One region of the Pseudomonas sp. MUP55 genome, then DNA from elsewhere that is predicted to be linked to it. Evidence: predicted binding sites of a transcription regulator. Region 1 holds the regulator's gene; the other holds the start of a gene.

What was found. Region 1 encodes sigma-54, which starts transcription at its own class of promoters, with help from an activator protein. Its sites were predicted from a motif close to ANTGGCATNNANNTTGCTNT; they were not measured.
Region 2: a site for sigma-54 is predicted at 2,779-2,798, ahead of SC318_RS19400 (CmpA/NrtA family ABC transporter substrate-binding protein). Genes of this name have one in related genera too.

Annotation. Positions count from the first base shown of each region.
Region 1 covers NZ_CP138214.1:1,072,260-1,076,469, reverse strand. Annotated here, with positions in the region: gene lptB (LPS export ABC transporter ATP-binding protein) at 1-665, shown strand, start outside; gene SC318_RS04710 (RNA polymerase factor sigma-54) at 850-2,343, shown strand; gene hpf (ribosome hibernation-promoting factor, HPF/YfiA family) at 2,419-2,724, shown strand; gene ptsN (PTS IIA-like nitrogen regulatory protein PtsN) at 2,735-3,199, shown strand; gene rapZ (RNase adapter RapZ) at 3,202-4,059, shown strand; gene SC318_RS04690 (HPr family phosphocarrier protein) at 4,076-4,210, shown strand, end outside.
Region 2 covers NZ_CP138214.1:4,324,085-4,328,294, reverse strand. Annotated here, with positions in the region: gene SC318_RS19410 (nitrate/nitrite transporter) at 1-689, opposite strand, end outside; gene SC318_RS19405 (ANTAR domain-containing response regulator) at 836-1,411, opposite strand; gene SC318_RS19400 (CmpA/NrtA family ABC transporter substrate-binding protein) at 1,425-2,651, opposite strand; partial or broken gene SC318_RS19395 (secretin N-terminal domain-containing protein) at 2,938-3,726, shown strand; gene SC318_RS19390 (FliM/FliN family flagellar motor switch protein) at 3,832-4,053, shown strand.

The sequences.
Region 1 (4,210 bases):
ATGTCAGCCTGTCGATCGACAGCGGCCAGATCGTCGGCCTGCTCGGCCCCAACGGCGCCGGCAAGACCACATGCTTCTACATGATCGTCGGGCTGGTCCAGGCGGACCAGGGCCGCGTATTGATCGACGACCTGGACGTGAGCCACCAGCCGATGCACGGTCGCGCACGCGCCGGTATCGGCTATCTTCCGCAGGAAGCGTCGATCTTCCGCAAACTTTCGGTGGCCGACAACATCATGGCGATTCTCGAGACCCGCAAGGAGCTCGACCGCGACGGCCGCCGCAAGGAGCTGGAAAGCCTGCTGCAGGAATTCCACATCAACCACATTCGCGACAACCTCGGCATGAGTTTGTCCGGTGGCGAGCGTCGCCGTGTGGAGATCGCCCGCGCCCTGGCGACCGCCCCCAAGTTCATCCTGCTGGACGAACCGTTCGCCGGTGTTGACCCGATTTCGGTGGGCGATATCAAGCAGATCATTCATCACCTCAAGGCCAAGGGCATTGGCGTGCTGATCACCGACCACAACGTCCGTGAAACGCTTGATATCTGCGAAACCGCCTACATCGTCAACGATGGGCAACTGATTGCCGAAGGTGATTCCGCGACGATCCTGGCCAACGAACTGGTTAAAGAAGTTTACCTGGGTCACGAGTTCCGCCTGTAAGCACGGTGATATCGGGCCATTTGCGAGAGCGCGAGCGCGTCAATAAAAACCTCAGCCTTTTTATTGTTACCGCACTCTAGGCAAAGGCCCCGATATCAGGCATATAATTTGCTTATGTTTGGCGCTCACGCGCCCTGTCGTGGATGGCGCATTGCGCCGGCGAATAAGGTGTTAAGCCCCTGCCATGAAACCATCGCTAGTCCTGAGAATGGGCCAGCAGCTGACGATGACACCGCAGCTGCAACAGGCCATCCGCCTGCTCCAATTGTCGACCCTGGACCTGCAACAGGAAATCCAGGAGGCCCTGGAGTCCAATCCGATGCTCGAACGCCAGGAAGAAGGCGACGACTTCGACAATACCGACCCCTTGGCCGACAACATCGAGCAAAAGCCCAATCCCGACGTACAGGAACCGTCCTATCAGGAAACCGCCCCTACGGTGGACAACCTTGAGGACGGCGAATGGAACGAACGCATTCCCAACGAGCTTCCCGTGGACACGGCATGGGAAGACGTCTACCAGACCAGCGCCAGCAGCCTGCCCAGCAATGATGATGACGAATGGGATTTCACCACCCGTACGTCTGTCGGCGAGAGCCTGCAGAGCCACTTGTTGTGGCAATTGAACCTGGCGCCGATGTCCGACACCGATCGCTTGATCGCCGTCACCCTGATCGACTGCATCAACAACCAGGGCTACCTGGACGAAACGCTCGAAGAAATCCTCGAAGCCTTCGACCCGGAACTGGACATCGAGCTGGACGAGATCGAAGCCGTCCTGCACCGCATCCAGCAATTCGAGCCCGCCGGCATTGGCGCGCGCTCGCTCAGCGAGTGTTTGTTGCTGCAACTGCGCCAACTCCCGGCCAAGACCGCCTGGCTGGCTGAGGCCAAGCGCCTGGTCAGCGACTACATCGACTTGCTGGGCAGCCGCGACTATAGCCAACTGATGCGTCGCATGAAGCTCAAGGAAGACGAACTGCGCCAGGTCATCGAGCTGGTTCAGAGCCTCAACCCGCGTCCGGGCTCGCAGATCGAGTCCAGCGAAGCCGAATATGTCGTCCCTGATGTGATCGTGCGCAAGGACAACGAACGCTGGCTGGTGGAATTGAACCAGGAATCGGTGCCGCGCCTGCGGGTCAACCCGCAATACGCCGGCTTCGTGCGCCGCGCCGACACCAGCGCTGACAATACCTTCATGCGCAACCAGTTGCAGGAAGCCCGCTGGTTCATCAAGAGCCTGCAAAGCCGCAACGAAACCCTGATGAAAGTGGCGACCCAGATCGTCGAGCACCAGCGCGGTTTCCTGGAATACGGCGACGAAGCGATGAAGCCCCTCGTACTGCATGACATCGCTGAGGCGGTGGGCATGCACGAATCGACGATTTCACGGGTGACCACGCAAAAGTTCATGCATACCCCACGGGGTATTTATGAGCTGAAATACTTTTTCTCCAGCCACGTAAGCACCTCCGAAGGCGGTGAATGCTCGTCCACGGCGATCCGCGCGATCATCAAAAAACTGGTTGCCGCGGAAAATCAGAAAAAGCCGTTGAGTGACAGCAAGATCGCTGGTTTACTGGAGGCACAAGGCATTCAGGTCGCCCGTCGAACCGTCGCCAAGTACCGCGAATCCCTTGGGATCGCGCCTTCCAGCGAGCGAAAGCGTTTGATGTGACGGGCGGGCCACAGCGTTCCAGTGGTGGGTATTTCTGCCCACCGCTTTATGCACTGGCAACGAAGGAGAAGCTGTATGCAAGTCAACATCAGTGGACACCAGCTGGAAGTCACCAAACCCCTGCGTGAGTACACCGAGAGCAAGCTGAACAAGCTTGCGGGGCATTTTGACAAGATCACCAACGTGCAGGTCATCATGGAGGTCGACAAGCTCAAGCAGAAAATCGAGGCCACCCTGCACGTACCGAATGCCAAGCTCGTCGCCAATGCGGAACATGAAGACATGTACGCGGCGATCGACTCGCTCTACGACAAGCTCGACCGCCAACTCATAAAGCATAAGGAAAAGAATCTGCACCTGATGCAAGGTACAGGTCGTTAACTCTCCCCCCATGATCCGACTTGAAACCATCCTGACCCCCGGCCGTTCCCTCGTGAACGTGCCGGGCGGCAGCAAGAAAAAAGCCCTCGAACAAATTGCCAACCTGATCTCGCGCGAAGTGCCGGGTCTGGAAATGCAGGACGTGTTCGACGCGCTGATTGCCCGTGAAAAACTCGGTTCGACCGGTTTTGGTAACGGCATAGCCATTCCTCACTGCCGCCTCAAAGGCTGCGACACACCCGTCAGCGCCCTGCTGCACCTGGAATCCCCCATCGATTTCGATGCCATCGACGGCGCCCCGGTCGACCTGCTGTTCGTTCTGCTGGTCCCGCAAGCGGCTACCGATGCGCACCTGGAACTGCTCCGGCAGATCGCCAGCATGCTCGACCGCAAGGAAGTACGCGAAAAACTGCGCAGCGCCACCAGCAATGAGGCGTTGTATCAGGTCGTCCTGGATGAACAAAGCGGGCAATAATCATGCGTTTGATCATCGTCAGTGGCCGTTCCGGCTCGGGTAAAAGCACTGCTCTCAACGTTCTCGAGGACAGCGGTTTCTACTGCATCGACAACCTGCCCGCCGGGCTGCTGCCGGAATTGGCGGAACGCGCCCTGATCCACACCGAGCTGCCGCAGCCACTGGTCGCCGTGTCGATCGACGCTCGCAACCTGCCCAGCCATCTCTCGCGGTTCCCCGAACTGCTTGAGGAAGTGCGCGCCAAGCATATTCATTGCGACGTGTTGTATTTGGATGCCGACGAAGAAACCCTGCTCAAGCGGTTCTCCGAAACCCGCCGACGCCACCCGCTCAGCACCGCCAACCGTTCGTTGGCGGAAGCCATTGAGGACGAGACCAAGTTGCTGGGGCCGATCATTGATCTGGCCGACCTGAAAATCAACACCACCAACCTGAACCTTTACCAACTGCGCGACGCGATCAAGCTGCGATTGCTCAACCAGCCGGAGCCTGGCACCGCATTTCTGGTCGAATCGTTTGGCTTCAAGCGTGGCATGCCGGTGGATGCCGACCTTGTATTTGACGTGCGCTGCCTGCCCAATCCTTACTGGAAGCCGGAGCTGCGTGATCAGTCAGGGCTCGATCAGCCGGTGATCGACTACCTGGCGGCACAAGCGGACGTGGAAGAGATGTTCCAGGATATCTCCACTTACCTGCTCAAATGGCTGCCACGCTTTGCCGCGAGCAATCGCGCCTACGTCACCATTGCCATTGGCTGCACCGGTGGTCACCACCGCTCTGTCTACCTGACGGAACGACTCGGCCAAGTGTTGCAACAAACCCTCAAGAACGTCCAGGTTCGCCACCGCGACCTTAGCTGAAAGGAACACCCCCGCGATGCCCGCTCTGGAAATTGAAATCATCAACAAGCTGGGCTTGCATGCCCGGGCGTCAGCCAAATTCGTCGGTGTCGCCGGTAAGTTCCCCTGCCAGATACGCGCCGGGCGCAGTCCGGAATCGATGGTCGACGGT
Region 2 (4,210 bases), 2.7 Mb from region 1:
CTGGCCAGGCCGATGAAGCCGCCGAAGGTCACGCTGTAGAAGAACATGAACCACCAGCTGTCGCGATCGCCCAGGGCCTTGAAGTAGTCGGCCATCGACTTGGCTTTTGGGCGTTGCGGGGCATTGCGCGCAAGCCAGGCGAACACGATCAGGGTGAGGATCAGCGGAATCAAGGCGAAGCCGAACACATTGCTCCAGCCAAAGGCCGCCGCCAGTACCGGTGCCAGCAAGGCGGCAAACACGGTGCCGGAGTTGCCGGCGCCGGCGATGCCCATGGCTTTGCCCTGGTGCTCGGCCGGGTACCACTGCGAAGCCAACGGCAGCGCAACGGCAAAAGACGCACCGGCCATGCCGAGGAACATGCCCAGCAGCAGGGCTTGCTCGTAGCTGTGAATCCCCAGTTTCCAGGCGCAGAACAACGCGACGATGACGATCACCTGGCCGATCAGCCCGGCGGTCTTGGGCGACAGCTTGTCGGCCAGCATGCCCATCAGAAAGCGCAACACCGCGCCCGCCAGGATCGGCGTGGCCACCACCAGGCCGCGCTGTTGAGTGGTCAGGTGCAGGTCGGCGGCAATCTGTACCGCCAGTGGGCCCAGCAGGTACCAGACCATGAAGCTCAGGTCAAAATACAGGAACGCGGCAAACAGGGTCGGGGTGTGCCCGGATTTCCAGAAGCTTGATTTCATCACGCACCTCAACGGTTGGGGGTCTAAAACGAAAAAACGCCGCCACCGGGTTCGCGAGAGCAAACCGGGTGTGCGACGTCTTTGTCGTGGGTGGGGCAACCGCCGTTGGCTACCTGTAGAGGTTGTTTAGCAAGAGCCGCGCCAGATCAGCCGAGCAACTCGCTCATGGCAATAATCTGTTCGGCCACCTGAATCAGCTTCTGCTGGCGACTCATGGCCTGGCGGCGCATCAGGGTGTAGGCCTCTTCCTCATTGCAGTCCTTCATTTTCATCAGCAGCCCTTTGGCCAGCTCGATGCGCTTGCGCTCTGCCAACTGCTGGTCGCGGGCGTGAAGCTGGGCGCGCAGGGCCTGGTCGCTTTCGAAGCGAGCCATGGCCACATCGAGGATCGGTTGCAGGCGCTGGGCCTGGATGCCTTCGACAATGTAGGCACTGACTCCGGACTTGATCGCCTGGCGCATGACATTCGGGTCGTGCTCATCGGTAAACATCACGATAGGGCGGGGTTGGTCGCGGCTGACCAGCACCACCTGTTCCATCACATCGCGGCCGGGTGACTCGGTATCGATCAGGATCACGTCGGGGCGCACCGTTTCGACGCGCGCAGGCAAGTCGATGGTCAGGCCGGACTCATCGATCACTTCAAAGCCGGCCTCGGTCAGCGCAGCCTTGAGCCGGCCGACTTTGCGCGGGGTGTCGTTGATCAACAGGATTCGCAGCATGGTTGTGCTCCTGTCAGCGCAGCGCTTGGCGGGTAGTGTCGTGCGCCATGGCGTGCAGGCGGAAGCTGCGGGCATAGCCGGCGGGGTCGGAGCCGTCCCAGACCTTGCCGTCGATCAACTGGCTGCTGCGCATGTCCTGTGTGCTGGTCACCACGCCCACGGCAGTGGCGGCTTGACGATATAAGTCCAGTTGTTGCACCTGACGGGCAACCTCAAGGTAGTCCGGATCTTCGCGTAGCAGGCCCCAGCGGCGAAATTGAGTCATGAACCACATGCCGTCGCACAGGTACGGCAGGTTGACCGCGCCGTCGGCGAAAAAGCGCAGGGCGTGCGGGTCCTGCCACTGGTTGCCCAGGCCATCTTCGTAGTTGCCCAGCAGGCGCGGTTCGATGCAGTCCAGCGGTGCGTCAAGGTACTCACGGGCGCTGAGCAGTTGGGCGGTGGAGCGACGGTTTTGCGCGCTTGCTTCGATAAAGCGACTGGCCTCGAGTATTGCCATCACCAGCACACGGGCGGTGTTGGGGTATTGGTCGACGAAGGCCTGGGTGCAGCCGAGGACTTTTTCCGGATGATTCGGCCAGATCGACTGGCTGGTCGCCAGGGTGAACCCCTGGTTTTGTTTCACTGCGCTGGCGCACCAGGGTTCGCCGACACACAGCCCGTCGATACGGCCCGCTTGCAGGTGCGCAACCATTTGCGGCGGAGGCACCACCACACTGTCCACGTCCCGCAGCGGGTGGATGCCCTGGCTCGCCAGCCAGTAATACAGCCACATGGCGTGGGTGCCGGTCGGAAAGGTCTGGGCGAAGGTGAGTTTTGTGCGGCTTTGGTGCACGTGACGGTCCAATGCCTCAGGAGTGGTCACGCCTTGCTGCTGCAGCCCACGGGACAGGTTGATGCTCTGCCCGTTCTGGTTCAGCCCCATCAGCACCGCCATTGGGCTTGGAGCAACGCCACCGATGCCCAAATGCACCGCATAAATCAGCCCGTAGAGACTGTGGGCGGCGTCCAGTTCGCCGCTGACCAGTTTGTCGCGCAAGCTGGCCCAGGACGACTGGCGCTTGAGGTTCAGCGTAAGGCCGTAGGGTTGCGCGAACCCCTGGGTAGCGGCGACCACCAGTGACGCGCAGTCAGTCAAGGCCATGAACCCCAGGTCCAGGCTGCTTTTTTCCGGGGCGTCACTGCCGTTTACCCAGGCCAGCGCGGCGTTCACCGAGCTGTTGCCGACCGAATCGTTCATCAACACCTACCTTTTCACTCAAAAAAAAGCGTCGCGCCCTCGGATGGCGATACCAGCCATTGCAGGGAAACGACGCCTTTGTCCGTAGGCACGCTCCGTCGCTGGCGCGCGCCCTGATAGAGAGTGCATAGCAAGGCACATGCCACGGGCCAGCCGTCAGCTTTTCATCATGATTGAACCTCGCCCGCCTTTCAGTATGGCCGCTCTTTTGCGTCCAACCCTCCCAGGAAAACCCAAGGTGCCTGCTGATTTTCTCATTACGACCAACCGCCACGGGCTCGGTAGCATGCTGTTGTGGGTCGTGCTGTTGCTGGTCGGCCGCGTTGCCTGGGGCGAGCCGTATCAGGCCCTGGATGAAAGCCTGGACAGTTTTTTCACCGCGCTGGCGGTGCCGTTGGGAATGCCTGTGGTGGTCAGCCGGGAAGCGGCGCATAAGCGAATCAGCGGGACATTCGATTTCCAGGCACCCCAGCAGGTGCTCGAAGCGCTGGCCCGGCAGGAAGGCCTGATCTGGCACAGCGACGGGCAAGCCGTTCATCTCTACGACGCGGCCGAGGCGAGAACCTCTGCGGTGGCGCTGCGCTACATTTCGGTCAACCGGCTGCGCGCCATCATGCGGCGTACGGGGCTGGATGAGTCGCGCTATCCGCTGCGAGACAGCGGGGTGCGCACGTTCTATGTGTCCGGGCCGCCGAGCTATGTCGGCCAGGTGCTGCGGCTGGCGCAGTTGACGGACCGGCAACGCAGTGAGCTGCGTGTGGGTGCCCAGGCCTTTGGCGTGGTGCAGGTGTTCAATACACACGTCGAGGACCGGCAGTATGGAACCGGTGCGAGCAAGGTCAGCGTGCCGGGAATGGTATCCATCGTTCAAAGCCTGCTGGCCAGTGAGCGAAAGGGGCTGCTTGCGGACAAGAACCTCACGCTGATCGCCTATCCGGATACCAACAGCCTCTTGATCAAAGGCAAGCCTGCCCAGATCAGCCAGATCGAACAGCTGGTGGAGCAATTGGATGTGCCCAAGCAACTGAATGAAATCTCGTCATGGCGGGTGGACGTGGGTCGTGACGAATCGAAGCCCCCGGCCGGGCCGCCGCCGTTGACGGCTGCGCAATATGAACGTGTGCAACGTGCGTTTGTAAGACCGGGCCGCGAGCGTTCCCCTGACTAAAGGCGTTTGTCCATGTACCTGGAAGTACTGCTGCAGGAGCAATTGATCAGCCGCAGGCGTTTGGCTGCATTTGCGCCGGGAAAAGTGTTGCCTCTGGCGCCTGAGGTCATCCATTGCGTGGAAATACGGGTCAATGGGCAATTGATGGCGGTGGGTGAGTTGGTGCAGTTGGAGGACCGGCTAGGGGTTGAGCTGCATGAGGTGTATCAGGAGTGGGTATCCGACTCCGGTTGAGTCCTGAATTTTCTTACAGGAGAACGCTAAAAAACGCTGACTGAATAGGGCTTTTCCTAGCGTGATGGGTGAGACAGGTTTTTATAGTCACGGCATCGGGCGAATGAGCCGTCACTGGAAGAAGGGATTTGGATGTCAGCCGTCGAATATGCAGGTG